Regions from separate parts of the Congzhengia sp. genome, predicted to be linked through region 1. Evidence: riboswitches for the same ligand, from Rfam matches in the RefSeq annotation. Region 1 holds a riboswitch; the other holds the start of a gene.
What was found. A riboswitch is a leader RNA that binds a small molecule or an ion and turns the genes downstream of it on or off. The one in region 1 is predicted to bind thiamine pyrophosphate.
Positions count from the first base shown of each region.

Region 2: it holds a riboswitch for thiamine pyrophosphate, as region 1 does, so the genes downstream of both, WIG73_RS08105 (energy-coupled thiamine transporter ThiT) here and thiM (hydroxyethylthiazole kinase) in region 1, are expected to answer to the same signal.

Region 1 is NZ_JAXUNN010000039.1:5,959-20,940, forward strand. It holds gene eno (phosphopyruvate hydratase) at 1-786, shown strand, start outside; gene WIG73_RS09590 (hypothetical protein) at 896-1,111, shown strand; gene WIG73_RS09595 (DUF1540 domain-containing protein) at 1,208-1,375, shown strand; gene carA (glutamine-hydrolyzing carbamoyl-phosphate synthase small subunit) at 1,560-2,657, shown strand; gene carB (carbamoyl-phosphate synthase large subunit) at 2,650-5,838, shown strand; gene thiC (phosphomethylpyrimidine synthase ThiC) at 5,892-7,205, opposite strand; gene thiD (bifunctional hydroxymethylpyrimidine kinase/phosphomethylpyrimidine kinase) at 7,230-8,021, opposite strand; gene WIG73_RS09620 (HAD family phosphatase) at 8,018-8,683, opposite strand; gene thiE (thiamine phosphate synthase) at 8,680-9,321, opposite strand; gene thiM (hydroxyethylthiazole kinase) at 9,308-10,129, opposite strand; TPP riboswitch at 10,190-10,298, opposite strand; gene WIG73_RS09635 (right-handed parallel beta-helix repeat-containing protein) at 10,707-14,408, shown strand; gene WIG73_RS09640 (discoidin domain-containing protein) at 14,425-14,982, shown strand, end outside.
Region 2 is NZ_JAXUNN010000033.1:51,915-66,896, forward strand. It holds gene WIG73_RS08075 (DUF4886 domain-containing protein) at 1-2,681, shown strand, start outside; gene spoIIP (stage II sporulation protein P) at 2,824-3,930, shown strand; gene WIG73_RS08085 (spore germination protein) at 4,020-5,441, shown strand; gene WIG73_RS08090 (S-layer homology domain-containing protein) at 5,546-8,347, shown strand; gene WIG73_RS08095 (folylpolyglutamate synthase/dihydrofolate synthase family protein) at 8,467-9,753, shown strand; gene WIG73_RS08100 (DUF6056 family protein) at 9,784-11,559, shown strand; TPP riboswitch at 11,589-11,695, shown strand; gene WIG73_RS08105 (energy-coupled thiamine transporter ThiT) at 11,745-12,305, shown strand; gene WIG73_RS08110 (AraC family transcriptional regulator) at 12,333-13,139, opposite strand; partial or broken gene WIG73_RS08115 (fibronectin type III domain-containing protein) at 13,351-14,982, shown strand, end outside.

The sequences.
Region 1 (14,982 bases):
TGCTGCTTTTCGGAGGCACTTCGCATGTGCGCCGAGGTGTTTCACAGCTTAAAGGGCGTGCTGAAATCGAAAAACTATTCCACAGCGGTGGGCGACGAGGGCGGCTTTGCACCAAACTTAAAAAATGATGAGGACGCGCTGGCGCTGATTTGCGAGGCAATTGAAAAGGCAAACTTTGTTCCCGGAGACGACTTTCAAATTGCAATGGACGCGGCGGCCACCGAACTGTTTGAAGAAGCAAAAAAACAAGGGCGCGACGGCTATTATTTCTGGAAAACCGACATGTTTAAAACACGGGAAGAAATGATAAAATACTGGGAAAAGCTTGCTTCCGACTATCCGATTATCTCTTTAGAAGACGGCTTATCCGAGGAGGACTGGGACGGCTGGCGGGATTTAACACAAGCGTTGGGAAATAAAATTCAGCTCGTGGGCGACGACCTGTTTGTAACCAACACTCAGCGGCTGGAGCGGGGAATAAAGAATGGCGTGGGCAACTCCATTTTAATTAAAGTGAATCAAATCGGTACCTTAACCGAAACGTTAGACGCCATTGAAATGGCAAACCGTGCTGGTTACACAGCTGTGACATCTCACAGGAGCGGTGAAACAGAAGACACCACCATTGCAGACATTGCCGTTGCCACAAATTCAGGTCAGATTAAAACCGGCGCGCCGTCACGCACAGACAGAGTCTGCAAATATAACCGTTTGCTGCGCATTGAAGAGGAACTGAGCGGCAGTGCTTGTTTCCTTGGAAAACGTGCATTTTTCAACTTGATGTAATCAAAATGTAATATAATTGACACATTGCGTAATATATGTGTTACAAAGTGTGACTTTTTGTTGACTTTGTCCCGGTAGTGTGATAAACTAATATCCGGGGTGAGAAATTATGAATTTATGTGTTAGTGGTGAAAATGAATTTGACATTTATTACGTATTAAAAATTTTAACCGGCTGCGAGGAGAAATATTTCTTTTCGCCCAGGCTGTTTGTTCATGACATTGGTCTTGCAAAAAAGTTTAATACACTCAGAAGCGTACGTCGGAGTGTAAAGCTTTGCGGGATTGACCAATATCAGGTTGAAAAATTTAAACGTGCAAATTAACAAAATTATACTGTTTAAAACGCTTATATTCTGCACACACTATTTTTAAGGACACAAACGTTTTTGTGTGCTTTAAAAATAGGAGGTTGTTTGAATATGAGTTGTAAAGCAAATTCATCCATTAAATGTACCGTATCACAGTGCGAATACCACTGTGACGACCAAAACTACTGTACGCTTGACAGCATACAGGTAGGAACGCATGAAAGCAATCCGACCATGTGCGAGTGCACGGATTGTGAATCGTTCACAAAAAAACGCTAAATAAAAATTAGCGAAAATGCGCAGACAGAGGGTTTTTAACCCTCTGTCTGTTTTTTTGCCAAAACCAATTTTCTTTGTTGACTTTTATTTTCTGCGGTGATATAATTTAAATAATAAGTTTAAATAGGGTAACTATGAAATCCGCTGAAATAAGCAGAAATTTATGAGGAAAAAGGAGCGGCATATGGAAAAAAATTTCGACAGAAAAATTGTCTTTGAAGACGGCAAGGAATACTATGGATATGGCTTTGGCGCGAACTGCGACAGGGTGTGCGAAATTGTGTTCAACACCTCAATGGTGGGGTATCAGGAGATTATTTCCGACCCATCTTATACCTATCAGCTGGTGGTAATGACCTATCCTTTAATCGGGAACTATGGCATTGCAGACGAAGATTTTGAAACGAAGGTGCCCACCATCGGCGGCTTGGTGGTGCGGGACTATAACGACATGCCCAGCAATTTCCGCTACACAAAAACGTTGTCTGAAATTTTGGAGGAAAACGGAATTCCGGGAATTTACGGCGTGGACACCAGAATGATTACGCGTTCAATTCGCGACTTTGGCAGCAGAAAGGCGTTTATTACCGACGCTTCCACCGCCAAGGAGGACGCTTTGAAAATTTTATCGAGCGTTGACATCCCGAAGGACGCAGTGGCAAAAGTGAGCTGCAAAAAGCGGTGGTATTCCAGAACGTCCAACCACAAATATAACGTGGTGGCAATTGACTGTGGAATTAAATTAAACATTATCCGCAGCTTAAACAGCTGCGGGTGCAACGTAACCGTTGTGCCGTATAACACCACGGCGGACGAAATTGATTTTATGAAGCCAGACGGTGTGTTTTTGTCAAACGGGCCTGGCGACCCTGAAAATGTGCTGCCCGTCATTGAAACGGTGAAAAAGCTTAGAGGGAAATATCCCATATTCGGCATTTGCTTAGGACATCAGATAATCAGCCTTGCCTACGGAGCCCAAACTTATAAGCTTAAGTTTGGGCACCGGGGCGGAAACCATCCGGTGAAAAATTTGAAAAACGGCAAAATTGAAATTACCAGCCAAAACCACAGTTATGCCGTGGATTTAACCTCGCTGGAACAGACGCCTCTCACTCCAACCCACATCAATCTGTTAGACCAGACGGTGGAAGGCTTAGAATGTGAAAAGGACAGGCTGTTTTCTGTGCAGTATCACCCGGAAAGCGCCCCCGGCCCCCAGGACAGCACCTATCTGTTCGGCCGGTTTATCGACTTAATGAAGGAGGCGAACGGCAATGCCTAAAAGAAGTGATATTAAAAAGGTTTTGGTTATTGGCTCCGGCCCAATTGTAATCGGCCAGGCCGCAGAGTTCGACTATGCGGGCACCCAGGCGTGCCTTGCCTTAAAAGAAGAGGGATACGAGGTGGTTTTGGCAAACTCAAACCCCGCAACCATTATGACCGATACCTCCATTGCGGATAAGGTATATATGGAGCCGTTAAACCTTGAATATATGGCAAAAATCCTGCGTTATGAGCGGCCAGACGCAATCGTTCCGGGAATTGGCGGACAAACGGGTCTTAATATTGCCATGCAGCTTGCAAAAAAAGGCGTTTTGGCCGAGTGCCAGGTGGAGCTTTTGGGAACGTCCAGCGAAAGTATTGAGCGGGCGGAGGACAGAGAACTGTTCAAAGAGCTGTGCGAAGAATTGGGCGAGCCGGTGCTGCCGTCAGTGATTACCCACACTATTGACGAGGCAAAATCGGCGGCGGAAGAAATTGGATATCCGGTAGTGCTTCGTCCTGCGTTTACGCTGGGCGGCACAGGCGGCGGCTTTGCCGACGATGAGGAAGAACTTTGCGAAATTATGAAAAACGCCTTAAAGCTTTCCCCTGTGGGACAGGTCTTGGTAGAGAAAAGCATTAAGGGCTATAAGGAAATTGAATATGAGGTAATGCGCGACAAAAACGACACCGCCATTACTATTTGTAACATGGAAAATTTAGACCCTGTGGGCATACATACGGGGGATTCAATTGTAGTCGCCCCCAGCCAGACGCTGACGAACAAGGAATATCACATGCTCCGCGACAGTGCGCTGAAAATTATTCGGGCATTAAAAGTAGAGGGCGGCTGTAACGTGCAGTTTGCGTTAGACCCCCAGTCGTTTCAATATTATGTAATTGAGGTAAATCCCAGGGTGTCAAGGTCATCGGCTTTGGCATCGAAAGCCAGCGGTTACCCAATCGCAAGGGTTTCAGCTAAAATTGCCGTGGGCATGACCTTAGACGAAATTATGATTGCGAATACCCCCGCGTCGTTTGAGCCCACGCTGGATTACGTGGTAACCAAAATGCCCCGGTTCCCCTTTGACAAGTTTACCCAGGCGTCGAATAAGCTTTCTACCCAAATGAAAGCCACAGGCGAGGTTATGGCCATAGGCCGGACAATGGAGGAAAGTCTGCTGAAAGCAACCAGGTCTTTGGAAATCGGCGTGTGCCACATTTACATGTCAAAATTTGACAAAAGCAAAATGTCGGTAGACGATTTGATGAAATATATTGAAGAGGGCACGGACGACCGGATTTATGCCATTGCCCAGCTCATGTATTTGGGCGTGGACCACTCAAGAATTTGCAACGTGACGCAGATTGACATGTTTTTCTTAGATAAAATCAAAAACATTGTGGATTTTGAAAAGGTACTGGAACAGCCCGAAAGCGTTGGAAACATCGACCTGCTGTACAAGGCAAAGAAAATGGGATTCTGCGACAAATATATCGCCCATCTCTGGCAGATGACAGAAGACGATGTGTATGAAATGCGAAAAAAACACAACATGTTTCCGGTGTATAAAATGATTGACACCTGCGCCAGCGAGTTTGACAGCTATATTCCATATTTTTACTCCACCTATGAGGAGGAGAACGAGTCAATCGTGTCAGACAAACCGAAAATTATTGTTTTAGGCTCCGGTCCTATCCGAATCGGGCAGGGGGTTGAGTTCGACTATTCCACGGTGCATGCGGTGAAAACCATTAAGGAAAGCGGAATAGAGTCTATCATCATCAATAATAATCCAGAAACCGTTTCCACAGACTACACCACCTCCGATAAGCTGTATTTCGAACCGCTTACCGTTGAGGACGTTATGAATATTATTGAACTGGAAAAACCCATGGGCGTTATCGCATCGCTGGGTGGGCAGACGGCTATTAACCTTGCCGAGCCTTTAAAGAAACGGGGCGTTAAGCTCATTGGAACAGACTGTGACGCAATTGAGCGGGCCGAAAACAGGGACTCTTTTGAAAAAATTATGGAGGAACTGGAAATTCCCCAGCCAAACGGAAAAGCCGTGACCAAAATGGAGGACGGAATTCGTGCGGCAGAGGAGATTGGATATCCTGTATTGGTGCGGCCCAGCTATGTTTTGGGCGGCAGGGCAATGGAGATTGTGGCGGACGAAGAAGGTTTGCGCCACTACCTGAAAACCGCCGTTGAAATTGATGAGGACAAGCCAGTGCTGGTGGATAAATACATCATCGGAAAAGAAGTTGAGGTAGATGCGGTTTGCGACGGGACAGACGTGTTCGTTCCGGGTATTATGGAGCACGTGGAGCGCACGGGAATCCACTCCGGCGACTCAATTTCCGTTTACCCTACATTCAGCATTTCAAAAGAAGTGAAAAACGTTATCTTGGATTACACAAAACGTTTGGGGCTGGGCATCGGCATCATCGGGCTTTACAACATTCAGTTCATTGTGGACAAGGAAGATAACGTTTATGTAATAGAGGTTAACCCCCGTTCCTCAAGAACGGTGCCGTTTTTGTCGAAATCCACAGGCTATCAGCTTGCAGACATTGCCACGCTGGTTATTTTGGGAAAATCTTTAAAGGAACAGGGCTTTACCTCCATTTACCCCGAAGAGAAAAAGTGGTGGTATGTAAAAGCGCCGGCGTTTTCGTTCTCGAAAATCCGCGGGCTTGACGCATATCTTTCACCAGAAATGAAATCCACCGGCGAGGCCATTGGTTACGACAAATCCTTAACCCGTGCGCTGTATAAGGCCTTACAGGCTTCTGACATGCACGTGGTGAACTATGGTACGGTTTTTGTTACCATCGCCGACAAGGATAAGAACGAAGCGCTTCCGCTCATCAAGCGGTTTTACAATTTGGGCTTTAACATCGAAGCAACACATGGCACTGCGAAGTTCTTAAAAGAAAACGGCATCAGAACCAGAGAACGCACCAGCGGCGAAGGGGACGACGGCATTTTCGACTCTATGCGCAAAGGCTATGTAACCTATGTAATCAACACCAAAGACATTAACGCAAAAACTCACGAAACCGACGGCTATCAGCTCAGGCGCTGTGCGGTGGAAAACAACATTACCATGTTCACTGCCTTAGACACCGTCCGCGTATTTTTAGACGTTTTAGAAGAAGTAACCATTACCATTTCAACAATCGACAATTAACGTTTGAAACAAAAGCCCCGTGCTATTTTGCACGGGGCTTTGTTGTTCATTTTTTATTTTTCCGAGCAAAACTCTACTTTTTTTCCTTCTAAAATCATGTTGGTGGTGCGCACGGCGCACATTTTGCCGCACATGGAGCAGGTGTGACGGTCGGCCGGAGGCGTGCTTTCAAAATATTCCCTGGCTTTTTCACCGTCAATGGCAAGGTCAAACATCTTGTCCCAGTCCACTTCATGCCGGGCCTTTGCCATTTCGTTGTCCAAATCCCTGGCATGGGGGATTTTTTTTGCAATGTCCGCTGCATGGGCCGCAATTTTGCTTGCAATAATGCCCTCTTTCACGTCTGCCAAATCCGGCAGGCGCAGGTGCTCCGCTGGGGTGACATAACAAAGAAAATCTGCGCCGCTGGCCGCCGCAATCGCGCCGCCAATGGCCGAGGTAATGTGGTCGTAGCCCGGGGCAATGTCGGTTACCAGCGGGCCTAACACATAAAACGGCGCGCCGTGGCAAAGCCGCTTTTGCAGCTTCATATTGGCGGCAATTTCATCCATTGCCATGTGTCCGGGCCCTTCCACCATCACCTGCACGTCCTTGTCCCAGGCACGTTTGGTTAAGTTTCCAAGCTCAATCAGTTCTGCAATCTGTCCCGCATCGGTGGCGTCGTCAATGCAGCCGGGGCGCAGCGCGTCCCCTAAGCTGACAGTTACGTCAAACTCACGCAAAATTTCCAGCACCTCGTCGTAATATTCAAAAAACGGATTTTCGTTGCCCGTCATTTCCATCCAGGCAAACAACAGAGAGCCGCCCCGGGAAACAATGTTCATTTTCCGTCCCTCACGGCGAAATGCTTCCACGCACCGACGGTTTATTCCGGCGTGAATGGTCATAAAATCCACGCCTTCTTCCGCATGGGCACGTACGACCCTTAAAAAATCCTTTGCGGTAATTTCCAGCAAATCTTTTTCCAAATACCCAATGGCGTCATACATGGGCACCGTGCCAATCATGGCCGGGCACGTTTTAATCAGCGCCCGGCGAAAGGTGTTGGTCTTGCCGTAGTTGCTTAAATCCATAATGGCCTCGGCGCCGAATTTCACTGCCATGTTTACCTTTTGCATTTCCACATCATAGTTTTTGCAGTCCCCGGAAATTCCCAGGTTTACGTTAATTTTGGTCTTCAGGCCAGAGCCGATACCCTCTGCCGAAAGGGACGTGTGGTTCACGTTGGCCGGAATGGCAACCTGCCCCTTTGCCACAAGCTCCAAAAGCTTTTCCGGTTCCATGCATTCCTTTTCTGCAACCGTTTTCATTTCCGGCGTGATAATTCCGCGCTTTGCGGCTTCCATTTGTGTTTTATATTCGCGCATTCTAATGAAACCTCTCTTTCCAAATTAAAAGTTACCCTCAATGGCAAAAGCATGGTTTAAAGGACCGGAACCAATCCCCAAATCCAGATTCGCTTCCAGCGCGCCGGTGATATAGCGTTTCGCCTTTTTTACCGAAGTGTTTAAATCAAACCCCTTTGCTAAATTCGAGCAGATGGCGCTGGACAGCGTGCAGCCCGTTCCGTGTGTATTTTTGGTTTCAATCCGATCTGCATGAAACCACGTTGGCCCGCTTTGTTGATACAGCAGGTCGTCTGCGTCGCTCCCGCTGTGTCCGCCTTTTAAAAGCACCGCGCAGCCATAGGCACCCAAAATGACCTGTGCCGCTTGCTCCATGTCGATTTTTGACCGGATTTTTAAACCGCTCAAAATCTCTGCTTCAAACAGGTTAGGCGTCACAACGGTGCAGTTTGGCAGCAACCGTTCTTTTAACGCGGCCACGGCGCTTTCGCTGGAAAGGCTTGCGCCGCTTGTTGCAACCATCACCGGGTCTAAAACAATGTTTTTTGCACCGTATTCTGATAGCTTTTCCGCAATGGTTTCAATCAGTTCTTTGTTTGAAACCATTCCAATTTTCACCGCGTCGGGTGGAATATCGGTAAAGACACAGTCAAGCTGGTCTGCCAAAAACGCGGGCGGAACCTCAAAAATGCCTTTCACACCTGTGGTGTTTTGGGCAGTTAAGGCCGTAACGGCGCTCATGGCATAAACGCCGTGGGCCGTCATGGTTTTTATGTCCGCCTGAATTCCTGCGCCGCCGGAGGAGTCGCTTCCGGCAATGGTCAATGCTGTTTTCATAATTCGCTTTCCCCCTCAAATCTGCTGACCAAAACGCCTTCATACGAAGGCAGATATATGTCGCAGACAGACTGAATTTCTTCCTGGTCGGAAATGCTTGACGGGTCAAACACACCGCAAATCCGAAAACCTGCCGCTTTCGCTGTTTTCATGGCATAAAGCCCGTCTTCAAACACCCAGGTGGAGGATATATCTGTTCCCATATGCGTCTGGGCGGCATAGAAGATGTCCGGCCGGTCTTTTCCCGCGCCAATCTCGGTGCTGGTAAAAACACGGCGGAACAGCCTGTCAATCCCAAGCCGGTAAAATGCCGCTTCAATCATGCCGCGCTGGCTCAGGCTTGCCGCTGTAATTGGAATACCCCGAGCGTGTAAGCTTAATAAAAGCGAATAAACGCCTGCTTTCATCGGCACCTTGTTTTCATAAAATTTTTGAATCATGCCGTTAATTTCAGTTATAATTTCTTCAGGGGAGCGGGGCAGAGCATATTTTTGTTTTAAGTAATCCGCGGCCTCCGGCATGGTCATAGTAAACATAACCCGGTTTAAATTGGGTTCTGCCTCAATTCCCTTTTGCTGCAAATAGATGCGTCCAATGTTGTCCCACATGGGCATGGAGTCTAAAATGGTGCCGTCTACATCAAAGATTGCGCCTTCAATCATTGCTCCGTCATCCTTTCCGTTAAAGTACGAAGCTGTTTTGTTGCGGCAGTGATATCCTGCTGCGCAAAAATCGCACTGATAACTGCAATGCCGCAAATGCCGCTACCATTGAGCTTTGCCACGTTTTGCGGCCCAATTCCGCCAATGGCGATAACGGGAATGTTTACTGCCGCGCAAATGGCCTTTAGCGTATCTATGCCAACATCTTCCGCATCGTCCTTCGAGCCGGTGGGAAACACTGCGCCCACACCCAAATAGTCCGCTCCGCGAGCCTGGGCCAAAAGCGCCTGTTCCACGGTCTGGGCCGACACACCAACAATTTTGCCGCTGCCCAAAAATTCCCGGACAGAGCCCGTTTCCATGTCACTTTGTCCCACATGCACGCCGTCAGCGTCAATTTCCTTTGCCAACGCCACGTTGTCGTTAATTACAAAAGGTACGCTAAATTTTTTGCACAGTGCTTTTACCTCCAGCGCCTCGGCTAAAAATGCGTCGTGATCTAAGTGTTTTTCCCGAAGCTGAACAAAAGTTGCGCCGCCTTTTAAGGCCATTTCAACCTGCTTTGCCAGCGTATCTGTTCCCAGCCAGCTTCTGTCCGTCACGGCGTAGAGCAGCAGGCTTTTTTTATCGAATTTCATAGTTTGCTCCTTTGTTCAGTTCCTCACCTGTCATGTTATAAATTGCGTCGATAATTCTGTTTCTGTAGGTGGAGTTTCCATCGGCCTTTTCCATGTTGGCAAATCCGATTTCTCCGGCAAGCCCCATGGTGCAGACAGCGGCAGCTGCGGCCTCTAACGGGTTCTCAGGATTCGCGACCAAAAACGCGGCGAGCATGCCGGAAAGCTGACAGCCCGTACCTGTAATTTTGCTCATTTCAGGCCTGCCGTTTTTTATTATATAGCAGGTTTTAGCGTCTGCTACCAAATCAGTGGCGCCGGTTACGGCAATAATCGTGTTTCGTTCCTTTGCCAGCTGTTTCACAAATGCAACTGCGCTGTCTAAGTTGTTATCGTCAACTGCGTCGGCGCTGTCAGCGTCCACACCTTTTGTGCTTCCGCTTCCTGCGGAAAGGGTTTTAATTTCTGAAATGTTGCCCCGAATTGCGTCGAACTTTATTGTATCCGCCAAATCCAGAGCGGTTTTTGTGCGAAGGGCAGATGCGCCTGCGCCAACCGGGTCTAACACAACCTTGTGTCCCAGCTCGTTGGCCTTTTTACCCGCCGCAAACATGGCGGCAATGGTGTTTTTATTCAGCGTTCCAATGTTAATGTTCAGGCCGCCGCAAATCGACGTGATGTCGGACACGTCGTCAATTTCGTCCGACATAATTGGGCTGCCCCCACAGGCCAGCAAAACGTTTGCTACGTCGTTAACGGTGACATAGTTTGTAATGTTGTGCACCAAAGGCACAGTTTTTCGTACATTTTCAAGACAGTTTCCCAGCATAATGTAAAATCTCCTTTGTTAAAAAAATAAAAAAGCGTATATACCAACAAAGTATATACGCTTAAAAAAACCATATATCCCTACGTTGGCATTATCCAAATCAGGTTGTGGGTCAAAGCAACACAGCTTACTCTCAGCCCGCTTTGCGCGAGCCCCCCATTTTTTATTCTTTTCGACTTTCAGTATAGCACAGTGCGGCTTGAAAATCAATCCTTAAAACGGGGATTTTTAATTGGTTTTTCTGACAAAATATGTGAAATTGTGCCAAAATTGGCAGAATGAAAGAAACCTTAACTCTTTTGGTGAATTTTTATGATATTATTGTATTTCAAACATGCACTTTTGTATTATCTGTAGAAAAACGTATTGAAAATAGCAAATAAATATGGTATAGTAATAAACAATATTGGGCAAAGGAGTACTCCTTTGTTTGCATGTATACATGCAAACAACTTCTGCTTTGCTGACATAGAAAATTATAAGGAGGAAAAGAAGAGAGAAAAGCATCGCATTTTACGGCAGAAACAAAAAATATAAAAGAATTTTATCATCGTACAGAAGGAAAGAGAGGAAAAAAATGCGGAGATTGTGGATAAGTTTCTTATCATGCTTTATCATTGCCGCTGTGCTGCCCGTATTAGCTTTTGGGGAAAATACGGAATCTTCGGCATGGAAAGAATTTTATGTTTCGGCAGGTGCGCCTGCCGGCGGAAACGGAACGAAGAGCTCTCCCTTTGCAACGGTGGAACAGGCGCGCGACGCAGTGCGCGCCGTATCAGACGGAATGCAGGGAGATATTATCGTAAACATTGGCCCGGGAAATTATTATCTGGAAAATACCATCGATTTTACATCTGTAGATTCCGGTAAAAACGGATACCGGGTAATTTACCGCGGCGAGGGGCAGCCTGTGCTGTCCGGCGGCAGAACGATTTCAGGCTTCTCGCCGGTGCCTGGGTCTGCAAACCTTTGGCAGGCAAAAGCGGAAGGCTTTGAGCGAATCCGTGAACTTTATGTAGGCGGCAGAAAGGCCGACATTGCAAGCAGCGAGCACGACATGGTCGGAACTAACATCTATCAGGCTCCTGGTTCTCGCTATTCAAGTGATGGGTTCTATGTCTCTAAAAAGGATCTGGGCATTTATGAGAATGCCGAAGACATAGAAATGAAATGGGCCCAAGGCTGGGTTACCGCGATTTGCCATGTAGATTCTATTTTGCAGGATCCGGCAAAGGCAGACCAGGTTATTGTAAAAATGCAGCAGAGCTGGTGGGACATTCAAACGGTGACCGGCGGAATGTATGGTTTAGGGGCAAAATTTAACCGGCCGTTTGTCGTTCAGAACGCCATGGAGCTTTTGGACAGGCCCGGCGAATTTTATTATAACCGTAAAACACAAATGCTTTATTATATGCCCCGTGAGGGAGAAAATATGGCGCAGGCCCAGGTCATTGCGCCGAAGCTGGAGAAGCTTGTGCGTGTCACAGGCGACACAAATGGAGATAAGGCGAAAAATATCAGTTTTGAGGGCATTAAATTTGCGCACACCACCTGGCACTATCCAGGCGAGGCGGGCATTCTGCTTTACCAGCAGCAAAAATTAAACCAGTATACAGACTTTTTCGATTATATTCCCGGTGCAATTGAGGTGAACCGCGGCGATGGAATAGCTTTTGAAGATAACACTTTCTTTGGGTTTGCCTCTTCTGGATTAGTGTTGGAAAATGCGGTAGAAAACACCGTTGTGAACGGAAACGCATTTTCAGATATCGGAAACGCGGGTATCGTTTCAGGACGGGCCTACCACGGTGGAAACGACGGAATTGTAAACAGCAGCAAAAACACTCGACCGTCTGAAACGGCACAGTGGAATTTAATTAACGGGTCGGAGCGGCTTACCGCATCGTATTACGGCCCGGATCAAGACCACACGCTGTCTGCAGTATTGGGTAGTCAGTTCTGGGTCGATTCGGAAAAATATCCATACGGCGTCACTTGGTCGGGAGACCCCGACGCTCCGGCTCGGGGAGAAAGAACCTGGCTTCGCTATGATTTTGACAAACCTTATTCCATTGACAAAATCGTGCTTGCCTTTGATCCGGCGGCAGTGAGCAAGCCTCAAAGAAGCGGATTTGAAATCTTGCTATCCAACGACAGAACCTTTGCCGACTATGAAACTATTGCGGTGCAAACGTCGCCGGCAGATCATGTTGCGGCTTACCCCGTTAACACAAAAGAGAAATACCGCTACATGATGATTCGTACCACTGATGCCACAAGCTTTGCGCTTTCAGGCGCCTGGGCGTTTACGCCGGACGTAAAGCTGGAAGCAGTGGCGCAGATTAATAAAAACAACACGGTTTCAAATAACTATTTGACCAGGGTGGACGACACGATTTACGGCGGCGGCGGAATCAGCGGTAATTATAATGAAGCTTTAAGCATTCTGCACAACGAAATTTATGAAGTGCCATATTCCGGAATTGCCAGCGGCTGGGGTTGGAACATGACAAACAGGGGAACGAAAAACAACAATATTTCCCATAACCTAATTGTGGACGCCTGCCAGTATTTAAGCGATGGCGGCGGAATTTATACCCTTTCCGACCAAAACGGTTCGAAAGTGACCAATAACTATGTGAAAAATCTTTTTACCGGAAACGCTTCATTCTATCCTGACGAAGGTTCTTCCAATTCAACCTGGGATAACAACGTGCAGGAGGACGCTTTTTTAAACTGGCACGTCTGGACGGACACCATTCAGAACAACACAATGAGCAACACCTATGGCACCCATGACGCTGTGCGTTACCGCGGCGTGAACAACCAGTTCGACCCGGTGAAGGTCTTCCTTCCGGGACAGCCCGGGGAAGAGGCGTATACGGTAATTCAAAACGCCGGTCTTGAACCTGGTTATGAAAAGCTGCGTGAACGGGTTCCTACGGGCAAGCTGCGTCTTCCGGACGAGCGGTCGCGGTATCTTGATATCCTTGAGGGCGGTTTGATTGACACCAACATTCTGTCGCTGAACAAAGTAGCGGAAAATGTGCTGAATAACGGTTCTTTCGGCAATTTGCCGGGACAGTATCCAATAAAATTCCGCTATCAGCTGCAAACCGCCTATGAAAATATGAATTCTGCGGGAATGGCAGATAAACTTGAACGTATGATTGAACTGCGCAATGTAATAAACGACACAAGCAGCGCTTTTTATCGGATGGACTTAAAAGACATGCTGGCGTTTTGTCAATCGGCGCTTGAAAATGCAAAGGTTTCGGTAGATGGGGAGGACCTCTCCGACGCAGTATGCATTAAAATTTTAAACGGCGCGGTAACAGGCCGTGTGCTTGATACCTATCCGGCGCAAAGTGTGCAGGAGTTCGCCACGGAATTTAAGGCAATGAAACAAGAGGCGGAAACCGCGAAAACCGATGCAGAACAGCTTCGGTTAGTAATTCGCTTAGAAGAGGCTTACAGCAAGTTTGCAAACGCGAAATACGACGCGGATATCGCCTATGTTCATGCGGCGGCAGCCACGCGGACAGAGATTGACCGCGATAGCCACACTGCAACGCTGTACGTTCCGTTCGGAACAGATTTGTCGTCGGTTAAACTGGAGGTAACGCCTTCAGGCAGCGCCATTATTGCAGCGCAAACTGACAAAGCAGATCTTACAAAGGACTTTAAGCTTCCGGTTTATTGCAAAGAAGCACAGCGCTATGAATTTTGGACGGTCCGCGCAGTTGAAGGTGACCCGGAGCAGGCTGACGGCTGGGCAACCTTTTCGGCACAGGAGAACTGCGTAACGGCAATGCCCAGCGGCGGAACACTGCTGACTGCAGGAAAAGTACCTTATATGAACAAACTTGCGGCACAAGACGGCGAAACGCTTCAAATAAAGTTCCGGCCCATAACGTCTAACGATGTGAACAGTTTTTCTGTTTTGTTTGGTGCGAACCGTTCAGACGTTAAAACTAACTGTATGAATTTAGGTGACAGCCGCCTGCAAATTGATATTTCCGGCAATGCAGGAACGCTTTATGAAGTGATATCCGGTGTGAAAACAAAGCTGACTGCAGTGGCATTCCCGGTAAAATATAACGCAGAGAACACGCTGGAACTAAAACTTTCAAGACAAGACGGCAGAACACAGGCAGTTGTAACATTAAACGGCGCAGTTGTGGCGAATACATTTACAAATCTGAATTATGCCGGTGGATATGCAGGCTTTGACAATTCCGATTTCGGAATTGAAATAGTGAATTTCAAAAAATATTAAGGAGGGACTTTATTTCATGAAAAAGTTTTTCAGTTTATTTTTAACTTTTGCGATGATGCTATCAATGAGTATTCTCGCTGTCGCAGAAGAGCCGGTCAATGTGGCGCTGGGCAAGAATATTACACCAGACGGAGAATATACAAATGCCGGTGCATATAACAACATGACAGATGGCGATGTTAATACCATGGGTGCCCTTATCGGCGGCGACCCGGCTGTAGAGTTTAGCCTGACAATGGATTTAGAGAAGGTTTACAGCATCAGCCGCATTGAGCTGGTTGCGCGTGCAGGAGATTCTGCGGCTTATGACTTAGACGCAGTAACCGTTTCCGGTGTGACAGAAGCTGGTGCATTAGAAGAAATCTGTACAACGCCTCCCCGCTGGGAAAACAAGATCACCGGCGGCCAGGTATGGGGCTATGATTTGCCTCAGACAAAAAATTACCGTTATTTAAAACTCAGCGGCGCATCAATTGCTGCTTTTGCCTGCGCAGAATGGCGCGCTTTCGGAACAGAAGCGTCAACCGAGCCGCCTGTGACGGAAGCAACAAACGTTGCACAGGGTAAGCAGCTC
Region 2 (14,982 bases), on a different contig from region 1:
TTTCTGCAGCTGGTCCGGCATACAAAATGTGGTTTAACAGGGCCTATAAAATCAGCCTTTGGGCCAAAGGGTCTGAGGCGCTGGCGCAATTTGGAGCTGCAAATAACAAGCCTCTCGTGTTTATCCCCGACCGTTCGGGGGACAAACGAATTGACAGAACGCGCTCAAAATGGCTGCAATCCCCCACAAAAGAGATTATAACGGACGACTGGCAAAAGTATGAGTTTATTTGGTATGAAGATATGGAGCATGCAATCGGCAGAAAGAGCGACACCGATTTTACCACCCGGTTCACCATAAGAACCTATGCCGTGCCGGTAGGAACGGAAAACAATCTGACCGCGACAACAGAAAGCGGGGAGGCGGTGCAGTATATCTATTCCTATCAAAACAGCACCGGCGAAACAGTATATGCCGGGCTGGAGGACTTTAAGCTTTACATTGACGATGTAACCATAGCACCCTTAGACATTGTTTACAACGGCGACATGGCAGTGAAAGATGCGGCGGACAATGACACCGGCGTAATTTATTATAAAAACGGGAAAAAATCGTCTGATTACTGCGCCCCGGGCGGGGATACCATTTCGGCAAAATTGTTCCACGCCGGAACCATTGCAGCAGACGCGACGTTTCAGCAAGAAACCGGGCTGGATAAGAAAAACGTTTTAAAAGTGGCGGCGAACGAGACGCCTTATCAAAGCGTTGAAATTGACCAGGGGAAAACCTATAAAATCAGTTTTTGGGCAAAGGCGGAAAGCGGCAGCGAAAATATGCCGCTGTATGCAATGATGGACAGAAGCATAAAAGGCGATGTGCTGGACAGCACCGTGACAGATAAAAACCCCAACGGGCTTTTGGGTTACGGTAATTCCACGGGGATAACGGGGGACATACCGTTTTACCTGTATAGCGGCACCCAGCAAAATGTGTTTCACGATTATAACAAATTTGAAATTACAGCAGACGGGGAAACGGTTGTAAGCGACGATTATTTTGCGCGGATGAAGTCGGTAAACGGCTATGAAAGCCAGGCGGAGCCCACCGCGTGGAACTATCAATATTTTAACGGCGACAGCTGGGTAAACACAAATGAAGAAGCAAAAACACCCGGTTCGTGGACGCTGGCCGGCGGCTGGACAAAGTATGAATGCTTCTACCAGTGGAATTATCAGGGCGGGCATTACCGCATGCCCAGGCTCTCCTTTGTGTCCGACGGGGCATATGCCATCGCCAACATTCACGTGGAGGAGGCAGTGCCTTACCAGTTTGGAATTGAAAATGTTTCCGTCAGCGGTGACAAAGAGGTTTTTGAAATTGGAGATGAACTTTCCGTTACCTATGATTTTGTGTCCAGCGGCGCACAGACGGCAAACGAGGGAAAGGCGCAGGTTTTAATTCTTGCCGGAACAGAAGCAGAAGGCTTTTATCCTGTTATGGCGGGAACGGCAGAGGGGGCGTTTTCGTTTCGGGTGCCTTCCGGCGCTATCGGCAAGCAGTTAAAAATTCAAATTACGCCTGTTTCGTATGATTACATCTATGCCCAGAAACCATTTGAAATCAGCTTGGCTGGCACGGCAAAAAGCAAGCTGTCGGCCACATTAAAATCCTTTGACAAAAGCGCTGCCACCTGGCAGCTGTGGGCAACTTACGGAGAAAGCAAGCCAACAACCGCCGACGTTGTCACCGCACTTTATGATGCGGACAACAGGCTTTTAAAAACCGAGGTTGCAAAAGCGGAAGTAAAAAATGGGGACGACGGTTTGGTAGCCAGCGGAACGGTGTTTGCGGATAATGCCGTATTGGGAAAGGTGTTTGTGTTAGACTCGCTTGACACCTTAAATCCTATTTGCAGCAGCGAAAAAGCAGATTTATCCGGCGAAAGCGAACGGGACAGCATTAAGGTGCTGGCCATTGGCAACAGCTATGCCGAGGACGCCACAAACTATTTTTATCAGCTGGCGGAGGACGCAGGCGTAAAAGACATTACTGTGGCCTATCTTTACATAGGCGGGTGCACCTTGGAAACCCATGTGAAAAACTTAGAAGGAAACCTGCCTGCTTACCGTTATACAAAAAATAATACAGGTTCATGGAAATCGGAAACAGAAAAAACTATGTTGTATGGCATTGTAGACGAGGACTGGGACGTGATTACCCTGCAGCAGCAAAGCGCAAATTCCGGCATTGCATCTTCTTTCGAGCCAAATTTAACAAAGCTCATTGACTATGTGCAGCAAAACAAGACAAACCCCAGCTGCGAAATTTATTGGCATATGACCTGGGCTTATCAGGAAGGATATGCCGGACTAAGTGCATTTGGCAATGACCAGATGACCATGTATGAGCGGATTTCGCAAAACGTACAGGAAATTGTGCTGCCCAAGGAGGATATAGAAAACATTATTCCTGTTGGCACGGCGGTGCAGAATGCACGGACAAGTCATTTGGGCGACACCTTAAACCGCGACGGCACCCATTTAACACAGGATTTAGGCCGGTATTTGGCCGGGTTGGTATGGGTGAAGAAGCTTACGAACCGTTCCATTGACAACATCGATTATGTGCCGGCAAATTATGCGCCGTCTTTCGGCGGAGATGTTTTGCCCTTGCTGAAAGAAGCGGCGAACAATGCGGTGCGGGAGCCTTTCGCCGTCACAAATTCCAGTTTTACAAAATAATTTTACATGATTCAAAAAAACACCAAAGCGTTTGCTTTGGTGTTTTTTTATGTGGGGAATCAATCATAATTTTTCGTACAGGCTAATAAATATAGAATAACGGTTTACATTTTCTGCTTAGACGAAAGGATTGGTACATACTATGCGCGGCAAAAGAAAAAGATATTATCATAAAACAATTATTTTAAAAGACGTGTTTTCTAATACCTTAATTTATACAATTGCAGTTGTGTTTGCGGTGGGAATTGTTGTGTCCGTCTTGGGAAAGCTAAACATTCAGCCCAGCAGAGCATTTATTATGGCGGAATTTGATAAAATTTTTTGTGCCGGGCAGGAACTTCCATTTGAAAAACGAAATGTTTACGACCGGATTTCTGCTGTTATACCGTCAGTGAAATCCAGTGAAGAAATGACGAAGAAATATTCAGCCAAATACAGCGGCGTAAAAAAAGAAGATAACGCTGCGGAAAAACAGGACAAACAGGAGGAAATCAGTTTCTCCGAAGGAAAAAAAATTAAAAGTATTGACATGTCATCAGACGGCATTACGTTTCGGAACGAAACTGCCTATACGCCGGATGTGCAGTCCCTTTTAAACACAAAACTGAATTTTAAAATGGAAGAAGGAAAACCAAATGTTTTAATTATGCACACCCACACTTCTGAAGCCTATGCCGAAAGCCCTGATGCCAGGTCCACAGACAACAACAAAAATGTCGCCCGGGTTGGAACGGTGATTGAAGAACGGCTGAAAAGCCAGGGCATAAACGTCATTCATGACGTTACACGAAACGACTATCCGGCATACAACGGTTCGTATACGAAAGCTTTGGCGGGAATAACGTCAAACCTTGAAAAAAATCCTACCATTGAAGTGGTGTTAGACGTGCACAGAGATTACGCCGAACAGACGAAAAACGGCGAAGCCATTCAGCTGAAGCCTGTGGCAACGGTGGAGGACAAGCAGGTTGCCCAGGTGATGTTTGTTATTGGCACTGACGGCTTAGGGCTAAAACATCCGGATTGGAAACATAATTTGGCATTTGCCGTGCAGATTCAGGCAGAGTTAAACAAGGTTTCCCCGAAAATTGCAAGGCCGGTGAACATACGGCGGGAACGCTTTAACCAGCACATGACAAAAGGCTCCATGATTATTGAGGTCGGGACCGCCGGAAACACCATTCAGGAGTGTGAAAATGCGGGATATTACATTGGCAATGCCATAGCAGAGGTTTTGAAAAGATATTAATCATTGGATATTTTCGTGCCGGCTGGAACATAATAAGTTTAAGTGTTTATTATGGAAAGCCGGTGTTGATCGGCGGAAAGGACTTATTTATGAAACTTTCACGTAATTTAGAAGAAAACCGCAAGATGATGGCAAAATTGTTTCCGATAGAAAAAAGCTTTGATTTAATTGAACGGCAGATTGTAATCGGCGGCAAAAAGGCGGTTATGTATTTTATAGATGGGTTTGTTAAAGACGGGGTTGTGGGGAAAATTATGCAGTTTTTCCTGGGGCTGACGCCGGACCAGCTTGAAAACGTAAATACTGCCCAAGATTTTGCGGCTCGCTTCGTTTCCTATGTTGAGGTTTCAACCGAGAGCGATGTGGAGAAAATTACCACACAATATCTGTCCGGCCCTGCAATTTTAATGATAGACGGCTATGAGGAAGCAATTTTAATTGACGCCAGAACCTACCCGGCGAGAAGCACGGAAGAACCCGAAAAGGAAAAGGTGCTCCGGGGCTCCCGAGACGGGTTTGTGGAAACGGTTGTCTTTAATACGGCGCTGATTCGAAGAAGAATTCGCGACCCGAAGTTTGTTGCCGAAGTGGTGAATGTGGGGAACCGGTCAAGAACCGATGTGGTAATTGCCTATATTGATGATATTGTGGACAAAAAAACCCTGGAAAAGATTAAAAAGCGGATAGAAAGCATTGATGTGCGCTCCCTTACTATGAGCCAGGAAAGCTTGGCAGAATGCTTGATTAAGCGGAAATGGTACAACCCGTTTCCAAAAATCCGATATACGGAGCGTCCAGACATTGCAGCGGCAAATGTGCTGGAAGGAAACATTGTGATTTTGGTGGACAATGACCCCTCCGCCATGGTTTTGCCCAGTTCCATTTTTGATTTTATCCAAGAGGCAGACGATTTTTATTATCCGCCTGTAATCGGCGGATACATGCGCGCAGTCCGCAATCTGATTTTTTTCTCCACACTGGTGATAACGCCGCTGTGGCTTTTGGCAATTCAAAATATGGACAGGCTGCCGGAGTGGCTTCATTTTCTGCAAATAGCAGAGCCAAACGAGGTGTCGCCCGTTGTTCAGTTGCTTATTTTAGAAGTGGCCATTGACGTTTTAAAGCTGGCGTCGGTGAATACGCCAAATATGTTGGGAAACTCGCTGAGCATCATCGGCGCGCTGATTTTAGGCGATTTTGCCATTCAGTCGGGCTGGTTTGTTCCGGACACAATTCTGTATATGTCTATTGTGGCAATTTGCAGTTTTTCTCAGCCCAGCGTGGAATTAAACTATGCGTTTAAATTTATGCGAATTATTATTTTAGTGCTGAGCCACTTCTTTAATCTTACGGGATTTATCATTGGCGTGGTGCTGTCTTTTGTACTCATTGGAACAAATAAAACGGTAACGGGGAAAGGGTATCTTTATCCAATTATTCCGTTCAATGCCCACGACTTTAAATATAAGTTTTTACGGCTTAAAATTCGTTCTACCGAAAAAATGCACTAAAAAAAATTGTAACGAAAAAGTAAAATTATTACGATTGACTAATTATCCCCTTAGTGTTATAATATATGATAGCATCAAATATAAAATTAATGGAGGTATTTAGTATGCGAAGGACAAACAAGATAGTGTCGCTTATGCTTGCTTTAGGAATGTTGCTTTCCATGGCACTTCCCACCGTAACATCGGCGGCTGATCTAAGTTTCAGTGACGTACCGTCTGACTACACTTACTATTCGGCAATAACAGACTTAACAGCTGAAGGTATTATAAATGGCTTTGAAGACGGTACATTTAAACCGGAGGATCCGGTTACAAGGGCTCAGTTTACAAAGCTGATTTGTTTGGCGGAAAATTCCGGCAATATTAAGTATTCTGAAGCTGACAGGGCAAAGTTTCCGGACGTTGTTTCCACCGGCACGGATGCCCACTGGGCAATTGATTTTATTACAACAGCAAAGAATTCAGGAATCATTAACGGTTATGACGACGGCACATTCAAGCCCGAAAACAGCGTTCTGTATGAACAGGCCGTTAAAATGGCAGTTTGTGCGCTGGGTTATACGGAAGACCGTGCAGAACGTGCAGGCGGCACAGCAGGTGCTTATCCAAGCGGCTATTTAAATCTTGCGGTTAAAGCAAAACTGCTGGACAAAATCAGTGGTGCAAAAATGGGCGAACCCCTAACCCGTGGCCGTGTTGCGCAGCTTATTTATAACATGCGAAATGCGGAAATGGTTGATCCGATAACTGGTGAAACCAGTGGTTCCATGAGGGATCAGACGTCCTCTACACGTTCTTCCGCTGAGGGCAGGATTGTTGCGGTTTATGGCACTTCTCTTTATTACGATGAGGAAAGCGAATGTAACAAAAAGCAAATTGAGCTTGAGCTAAGTAGCGGTAAAAGAGAATTTTATGGTATTGAAAACTTAAAAATTAACGACTTGAACGACTATCTTGGAAGAAGCGTAACGGTTTACTATGATATTGAAAGCGGCGCAGACTACTACGAAGCTTATAATATTGCGTTCCAGAACAAGAAAAATTATGAATTGACCATTAACATGGATGATATTGAAGAATTTAATGGCTCGAAGTTAGAATACTGGACGGAGGACAAAGATGACACAGAGAACATCAGCATTGACTCTGATATTGCGATTATTCATAACGGCCAGTCTGTAAATGAAGATTTTGGTGACATTATTGATGAATTCGCAAGTCAATCCGGCTATATCACTCTTGTTTGCTCAATGAACAATGATATTGCTGATGTTGCATTTATTCGGACCTATGAAACAATTTTTGTAAATTCTCCGAAAGATTCAAAGAACTATAAGGTATATGATTACTATGATTCTTCTAAATCTTTCATTTTAGATGAAACGGATAAAAGTAAAAAAATTACCTTTACGAAAAACGGCTCGCCTTCTGATTTCTCCGGAATTCCTACGACCTGTGTTCTCTCTGTATCAGAAAGCAGCGACGGCAAACTGATTGACGTTCAGATTTCTACCAAAACACAAGCCGGAACGGTTACAGATATTCTTTCTGATGACAGAATTAAGATTGACAAAACTCCGAATACATATTACAGGTTTACAGAAAGTTGTAACAGAAGCGAACAAATTAACGCGGGTATGTATGTTCAGTTCTATTTAGATGCATTTGGCAGGGTAGCGAGATACACAGTATCTTCTGAAAAATCATTTGCATATGGATATTTGGCTGCAGCTGAAGCTGGAACGATGACAGATCCAAAAGTTGAAGTAATGATTTATAAGATGAGCAGTTCAAATTCTACGTTGACAGGAAATCAGTATGCGTTAAAAGATTCTGTGAAAATTGACGGAAAAGTATATTCTGTATCAAAGAATTCAGATGCAATTATGGATTTACTGCGTAGTACTGCTGCAAAAAGTGGAATTAATGCTGCCATTGATGGAAAAGAACCGGAAAACGCAGAATTTGCTCAGCCAATTCGTTATACAACAACGGGCAATGTAATTGACAGCATTTTAACCAGTAACAGCACAGGTGAAATTAATGTATCATTAAATTTAGTTAATTACACATCTGAACCCTTATTGTGTAAGGCTACTGGATCTACTTTAGACAAATATACAATCAGTGGTTCGCAGGTTATCCTTGTTCCGTCTGATCGTATAAACGGTACATACATGACAAAGAGCTATTCGTACTTTAAAAAGGACGAAAGTTATTATGTGCAGCTTGCAAATGTACCATCAACGAATAAGCCAGCGGCAATTTATGTTTATGGCACAGCAACCGGCGGTGCTGATGTCACCACAGAGGTGTTGTCTGAAACCAACATTCCAATGATTGTCACAAGGGCTTCAGATGTTAATTATAAGGATCAAATTAGAAGATGCTTAAAGCTTCTTAGTGCAACTGGAGAAGAATTAGAGGTTTATGACGATGGCCGTGATAATACAGAAGCAGTTCGCACCGTTTCTGCAGGCGATGTTATCAGAGTTGCAGCAGACGGCGATAAGCTGGTTGACGCGATTGAAGTACTTGCTGTAGCTGAAGATGTAGTTTCTGGAAAACAGAAAAACTTAGTTACATTTGATGGAACTTCAAACGGAAAAGACGAATTAGATGCGCCGCTCCGTGTTGTTACTGGTCTAGTTCATAATGCAAAAGAGAACACGGTTGTTATGGCACCTTCCTTTGATTATCCCACTGATGAAGATGTTTATACATATACCTACACAGAAAATGTGAATGTATATGTAATTGATACAAGCAGAGCAGGCAAGGATAACATGATTGAGGAAGGCAACTTTAGCAATATTATTGGTTATAATCAGAGAGCAGAAGATCCAAGCAAAGTTATGGTTTATACCAAAAAAGGCGATGTTGTCGCAATGATAGTTTTTAAATAAAGCGTTCTTTTTTGAAAGACCCGGTAGCTTCCGGGTCTTTCTTTTTTTCTTTAAACTTATTGACAAATACACAAATGGCGTATTATACTAAAATATAACAAAACAAACTGGAGGAAGATATGGAATATCGTGACGTTACTGCCTTTATTAATAAAGCAAAAAAGTTTGGATCAAGGCTGGACTTGATAAGAATTAAAAAGCTGTGCGAGCTTTTGGGGCACCCGGAAGAAAAATGCAGGTTTGTCCATATTGCCGGAACAAACGGCAAAGGCTCGGCTTCAATTTTTATTGAAAATATTTTGGCAAGAGCGGGCTATAAAACTGGTCTTTATACGTCACCTTTTATATATAATTTTAATGAGCGGATTCAAATTAACAATGTTTCTATATCTGACGAAAGCCTCGTTGGCGTTATGGAACAGGTAGTTGCTGCAACAGAACAAATGCTTATGGAAGGCTTTGAACACCCCACAGAATTTGAATTGATTACGGCCGCAGCGTTCCTTTATTTTGCTGAGGAAAAATGTGACGTGGCGGTAATTGAGGTGGGACTAGGCGGAACGCTGGATTCCACAAATGTGATTTCGTCCCCTTTGGTTACTGTGATTATGTCTATCAGTTACGACCATATGGAGTATTTAGGAAATACGCTTGCTGAAATTGCTGAAAATAAGTGCGGCATTATAAAACGCGGCTGCCCGGTAGTGTGTTATCCGTTTCAGCCAAAAGAGGCACTTGCTGTTATTCAAAAAACATCAGAAGCAATGGGCTGTAAACTGACGGTGGCGGATACCGGTTCCCTTAAAATTGAACGAACAGGCCTCGAAGGGAATATGTTTTGTTACAATGGGGTTCCTTTTGAAACAAGTCTGATTGGGGACTATCAAATTTACAATGCAATTACAGCCATAAATGCTGTTAGAGCATTGAAAAATCGGGGCTATATAATTTCGGAGGATGATGTGCAAAATGGCTTGAAAACGGCAAAATGGCCGGCCAGGTTTGAAGTTTTAAGCCGCAGTCCTGTCGTGATTGCAGATGGCTCCCATAACGTTGACGGCATGCGTGCTTTTGTTGACGCAGCGAAGAAAATGCTTCATGGAAATAAGGTGGTTTGCGTTTTTGGCATGCTGAAGGATAAAGAATATTCCAAATGCTTAGAACTGCTTTCTGACATTTCAGACACGATTATCGTTACGGAGGTTGACAGCCTTAGGGCAGAAACTGCCGAAAATTTGGCGTCGGCAGCAAAAAAGTATTTTCCAAATGTATTTGCAGAGCCTGATAATATAGATGCTGTTATGCAGGCAAAGCGATTGGCTGATGGGATGCGTGCAATTGTCGCTTTGGGTTCTTTGTATATGATGAAAAATATAAAAGAGGCTGTTCAAAAGATTTTTCATTAGAATTATGGCATTTATTTCTGGAGGACTAAGATGGGCAAATGGTCTCGCGCCGCAGGAGGCGCCGGCAGTGTTCTCATTTTAGCGGCACTGCTTTTGTTTGGGGTTGTTTCGGGATTAACCTATTTTTATGCGGATGATTTTTACTACGCAATCTTTTTTCGCGGCGGATTGGCTGAATTTTGGCAGCGTACCGCGGAGCATTATAGAACAATGAACGGGCGAGCACTGGTGCATTTTATAGATGAGATCGTTTTAATGTTCGGTACAAAGCTATTTGCTGTGTTAAACCCGTTCATGCTGTTTTCATTTTTTTATTGTTCTGCAAAGACCGTGCTGGCGGACGCAGAACGCACGCAAAAAATATATTTTATATTAGCAGGGCTGGCAATTACAATGCTGCTTCCGATGCGGGTTGCGCGGGAGACACTTTTTTGGATAACAGGCTCCATGAACTATCTGCTTCCGGTATGCCTTGCCGCCTTGGCGTTTTATCTGCACCACAGAACGATTGCTGCTGGAAAAATAAGGTGGTTTACCCTTTTGCTGTGTTTTTTATGCGGAGCCACCACTGAACAGGGCGGGGCTGCGGCATGTGTATTGAGCGCTTCCCTTGCAATATCGGAGATGGTGAAAAAACGGAAAGAATGCAGGAGGGGAATTTGTGGCTGGCCTTTGTTTTTCTGCATTCTGGCAGGTTATGCAACTGTTTTATTGGCGCCGGGCACATTTTACCGCGCTTCCTATGAAGGCAGTTTTGAGTCCGGACGGCTGGCGCAGTCTTTTTTTGCCTTGGCAGACAGCTTGATGGGGAAGAACGGCATTGCGCCATATTTTATTATTTTATTTGTATTAATTGCTGTATTATCCTTAAAGGACAGATTGCTTCCAAAAGGATTGTCAGGCGGATTCGCAGTTTCCTGCTTGCTGGCAGTTTTTTATTTTGTCGCGGTTACTTTTCCATATGCATCCGCCGTGCTTTTTTGCATTTGTCTGCTGTTTGCCGCGGTTGCTGCAATTGCTTTTTTAGGATCTAACATCTACAGAGGAACCGGATGCTTTTTGCTTGCGGCTTTGGCGGCACAAGTAGTTTTAATTGAAGCGCCCTCTACGTATCTTAGGACAATGCTGCCGTCCATTATGCTGTTAACCGTGTGTATTGTATCCTTATTTGTGCGGCTCACAGGTATGTTCAAAAAGGGTGGTACGCCGATTTTTGGATTGGGCATGCTTATTTTTGTTCTTGGCGTTTTCTGTATGACTCAGACCATAGATGGTTACAGGAGTAACAGGGAAGTGATAATAGAAAACGAAAAAAGCGTGATGGACTATGAAAAAAACGGGTTTGCGGAAATATGCACCGACATTACATATCCCTATGCCTATAATATGTTTTATGAGGACGGTTTTTTTCTGAATTATTTTTATGAATATTATAATCTTCCTGAAAAACCGGTTTTGTATTATTTGAGCAAGAGCAGTCCCGAGATTTTTTATGATGGAATGAGACTGACGCACCCGGCAGAGAAAAACGAAGGTTCGTGGTATTTGCCATTAGAACCTGTTGTTACCGCGGCTGGAGGCAGCCTAAACTGGAACGGAAGTGTGCTTGCTATCCAGCTTGGCGAACAAGAGGCGGTATGCCGCCGTGACACCTTATTTTTATCTGACGGAAAGGCCATTGCGTTAGATAACCGCACCTTGCGCCGGTTTGGCAAAATTTATTGGGAGGCCGGCCTGTTTTCCGATGTTTTCGGAATTAAATGCCGAAAGGCCGGAGAAAACCGTATTTTTGTCGAAATGCGTTGACAAAGAACGGAAAATATGGTATGATAAAAACAATGAAGCAGGGGAGCTTATGTTATAGGCTGAGAGGAAGATGTTATCTTCGACCCTTATACCTGATTTGGATAATGCCAACGAAGGAAGGATAGCGTCTTTTTGGTGTGCCCAAATTGGGTGCACCTTATTTTTTTAGAAAAGGAATGACGCAAATGAAAATTGAAACGAAAAAATTGACGTTAAGTGCAGTGATGATTGCGCTAAGCGCGGTGCTAAGCTTAGTGAAGGTTTATGAGCTTCCCTTAGGCGGGTCGATCACGCTTTTAAGCATGCTGCCGGTGGCGGTTATTGCCATTTGTTACGGCACCAAGTGGGGGCTGTTTTGTTCCACGCTTTATGCGTTTGTTCAAATTGCTTTAGATGCGGGCAAGCTCATGGGATATGGCATGACGGCGGGCACCTGGGCAGGCTGTTTGATGTTTGACTATATCATTGCGTTCGGCGCTCTGGGGCTAGCCGGCCTGTTTCGTAAAAAAGATACCATTGGCATGTGTGCGGGAATTACGCTGGCATTGGTTATCCGTTTTATATCGCACTTTATTTCCGGTTCCATTGTGTTCTCGGTGTTCTGCCCTGAGGGCTGGAACGTTTTTTTCTATTCTTTTTGCTACAACGGAAGCTACATGCTGCCGGAATTGATTATCACCATAATCGGTGCGGTTCTCCTGTTCCGTATTCCGCAGGTTAGAAAACTGATTGAAGAAAAACAGTAAGAAGAAAAACAGCAGTTTATAAAGGTGTTACCTGTGAATTTTTCGAAATTCTCTGGGTGACACCTTTATGTTTTCTTTAAAGACTTTTAAAAAGAATTTATAGTCGCAATAGCCCGTTTCCTGGGCAATTTCCGTAACTGGTTTTAAGGTTGTCACCAGAAGGTGACAGGCCTGTTCAATTCGTTTGCGCTGCACATATTTATTAAAGTTCGTTCCGGTTTCCTCTTTAAATTTCCGGCTGATATAGGAAAGGGAGTAATTAATTTCACTACAAATTTTGTCCAGTGAGATGTTAGAAGAAAAATTTTTATCGGCAAAATCAACTATTTTTGCTACCACTTCGTTATGAATTACCTTGGCGGGCGTGTAAATTTTGCGCAGCGTAAGCACCAAAAGCTCAATTAAGTAGCAGCGCGCAAGCTCCACGTGACCTGCTTGTTTCTCTTCCGATTCCTGGTCTATGCGGTATAGCAGGGACAAAATTTTTCCGTCGCTGTCGTGAAAAACATATTCCGTGGGAATTTCTCTTAACTGGTAGCGATTGAATCGAATGAGATAGCAGTTTAAAAGTTCGTTGAAACTTTTACAGTTTGAGAGCGCGCCGTCTAAAATTTCAGGAAAAAACAAGCAATGAACCAGTTCTAATGTTTCTTTTTTCTTATCCGGAGAATAACCGTGTTCAGCATGGCAATCGATAATGAAATAATCTCCTTTTTTAATAGGAATTTCTTTTCCGGCAATGTGATGAATTGCCGAGCCGCCCTTGACATATGCAAACTCTATGAAGTCATGGGAATGCATGTTTGTAACATTCCCTGTTACACTGTGAATCATTATTTTTGTTTCTCCTGAGATTAATTTTTCCGTCGTATATTGCATAGCAAAAACGCCCCCTTTAATAGAAAAAAACGCCCGTTGTTCTCATTATAGTACAAGTGATATGATGAAGTCAAGATTTTTCATTTTACGATTAAAAAAGGGAGGGTAGATTTACGTTTGGACAGCACCGCTGTACTATATTTTTAATAGAAAAGAGTGATGAAAAATGGTTGGCAAAAGGGTTTTTAGAATTATGATTTTTACGTTCTTGCTTATCGGTTTGATGGTGCTTCCGGCATATGCGGCAGGAATGAAGGATTTGGTAAAAGATGATTTTTCAGAAAAAGCAGACGGAACACCGCTTAATGTGGGAACCAACGATGGCAACTGGAATCTTTCCTATTCCGGAATCGGAAGCGTTGATACACCGCAGGTGACCTATGAAGACGGTGCGATAAAAATAAGCAAGAGTGCTGCCGGAGCAAATTTGGATTTATATAAAAAAATGACAGATGATGCGATTCCTACGTCAGGAAAAGTTGTTTACTCCTTTGATGTAAAATATTCCCCTCACTGCACGCACTCTGTGTTTGCTTCGGATTTTATATTCCGTTTAGCTCCTGATTTGGCGAATATGGGAGACAGGCTGCCGCGCAACCAGCTTTTTTATTCTCTTCATTATGTGAACGGCGGAGACGGCGGACATTTATTATTTACCAATAACAATAATGACATGTTCTATCCGAAAACTCTTATAGGAACTGCTTTTGACTGGTATCATTTTGAATACACAGTTGATTATGACAATAACAAGTATTCTGTGAAAATTGCAGATAAGGTTATGCCGTATTTAGAATCTGACAAGATAATCCCCCAAGGATTTATTGACAATGGAGGAGGAACCTACTTTCAAACCGTACTTGTTACCTCAAATTTGGGGGCGGATGTTCCGAATTTAGAAATGTATATTAAAAACTTTACTGTAACAACCGGGGAAACTATGTGGCCGGAAGAAAATGCACTGACAGTTACCGATGTTTTGTCAAGCGCAGCTACTTTAAACTGGAACCCGTTGGATACCAACGGCGTAACCGGATATGAAATATATAAAAATGATGAACTAATTGATACCATAATGAATCCAAACCAAACATCTTATACTGTATCGAACCTTACAGGCAGCACAACATACGATTTTTCAGTAAAACCGTTGTTTGCAGATACAGAAACCTATGATAAAACACTGAATATCAGCGTTACAACCGGCGGAGTGATTTTGCGCGAAAATATGTTTCAGCAACTGTCGGCCGGGAGAACGCATATTATCGGCGCAAACAAAAATGCTGCGGTTAAGGCGTGGGGCGGAAACAGCATGGGGCAGACAAACAGCGGCATGACAAAACCGGCAGCCAAAGCGGCAGCTGGAGCGTTCAGCTCCTATGTTATCGATTTAAGCGGGAATGTATATGCATGGGGCAGCAACAGTTCGGGTCAGTTAGGGATTGGAAGCAGTGACCTTACCGTGCCGAATCCTGTTGTTATTCCCACTCTGAGCGGTGTGAAGTCTGTAGCGGCAGGCAAAGAGCACGCCCTTGCGCTCACTGACGACGGTAAGGTATATGCATGGGGAAACAACCGGTTCGGGCAATTGGGAACCGGCAACGCTGATACAGTTTTAGAAGCAGCATCGCCTGTTTTAATCAGCGTGTTAAGCGATAAAAAAGTTGTTGGCATTTATGCAGGAGGCGACACCTCTTTTGCCGTATGTGAAGACGGAACCCTGTTCGGCTGGGGCATGAATTATGTTGGCCAGTTGGCAGACGCCAATTTAAACAACAAAGATGTTCCAACACTTATC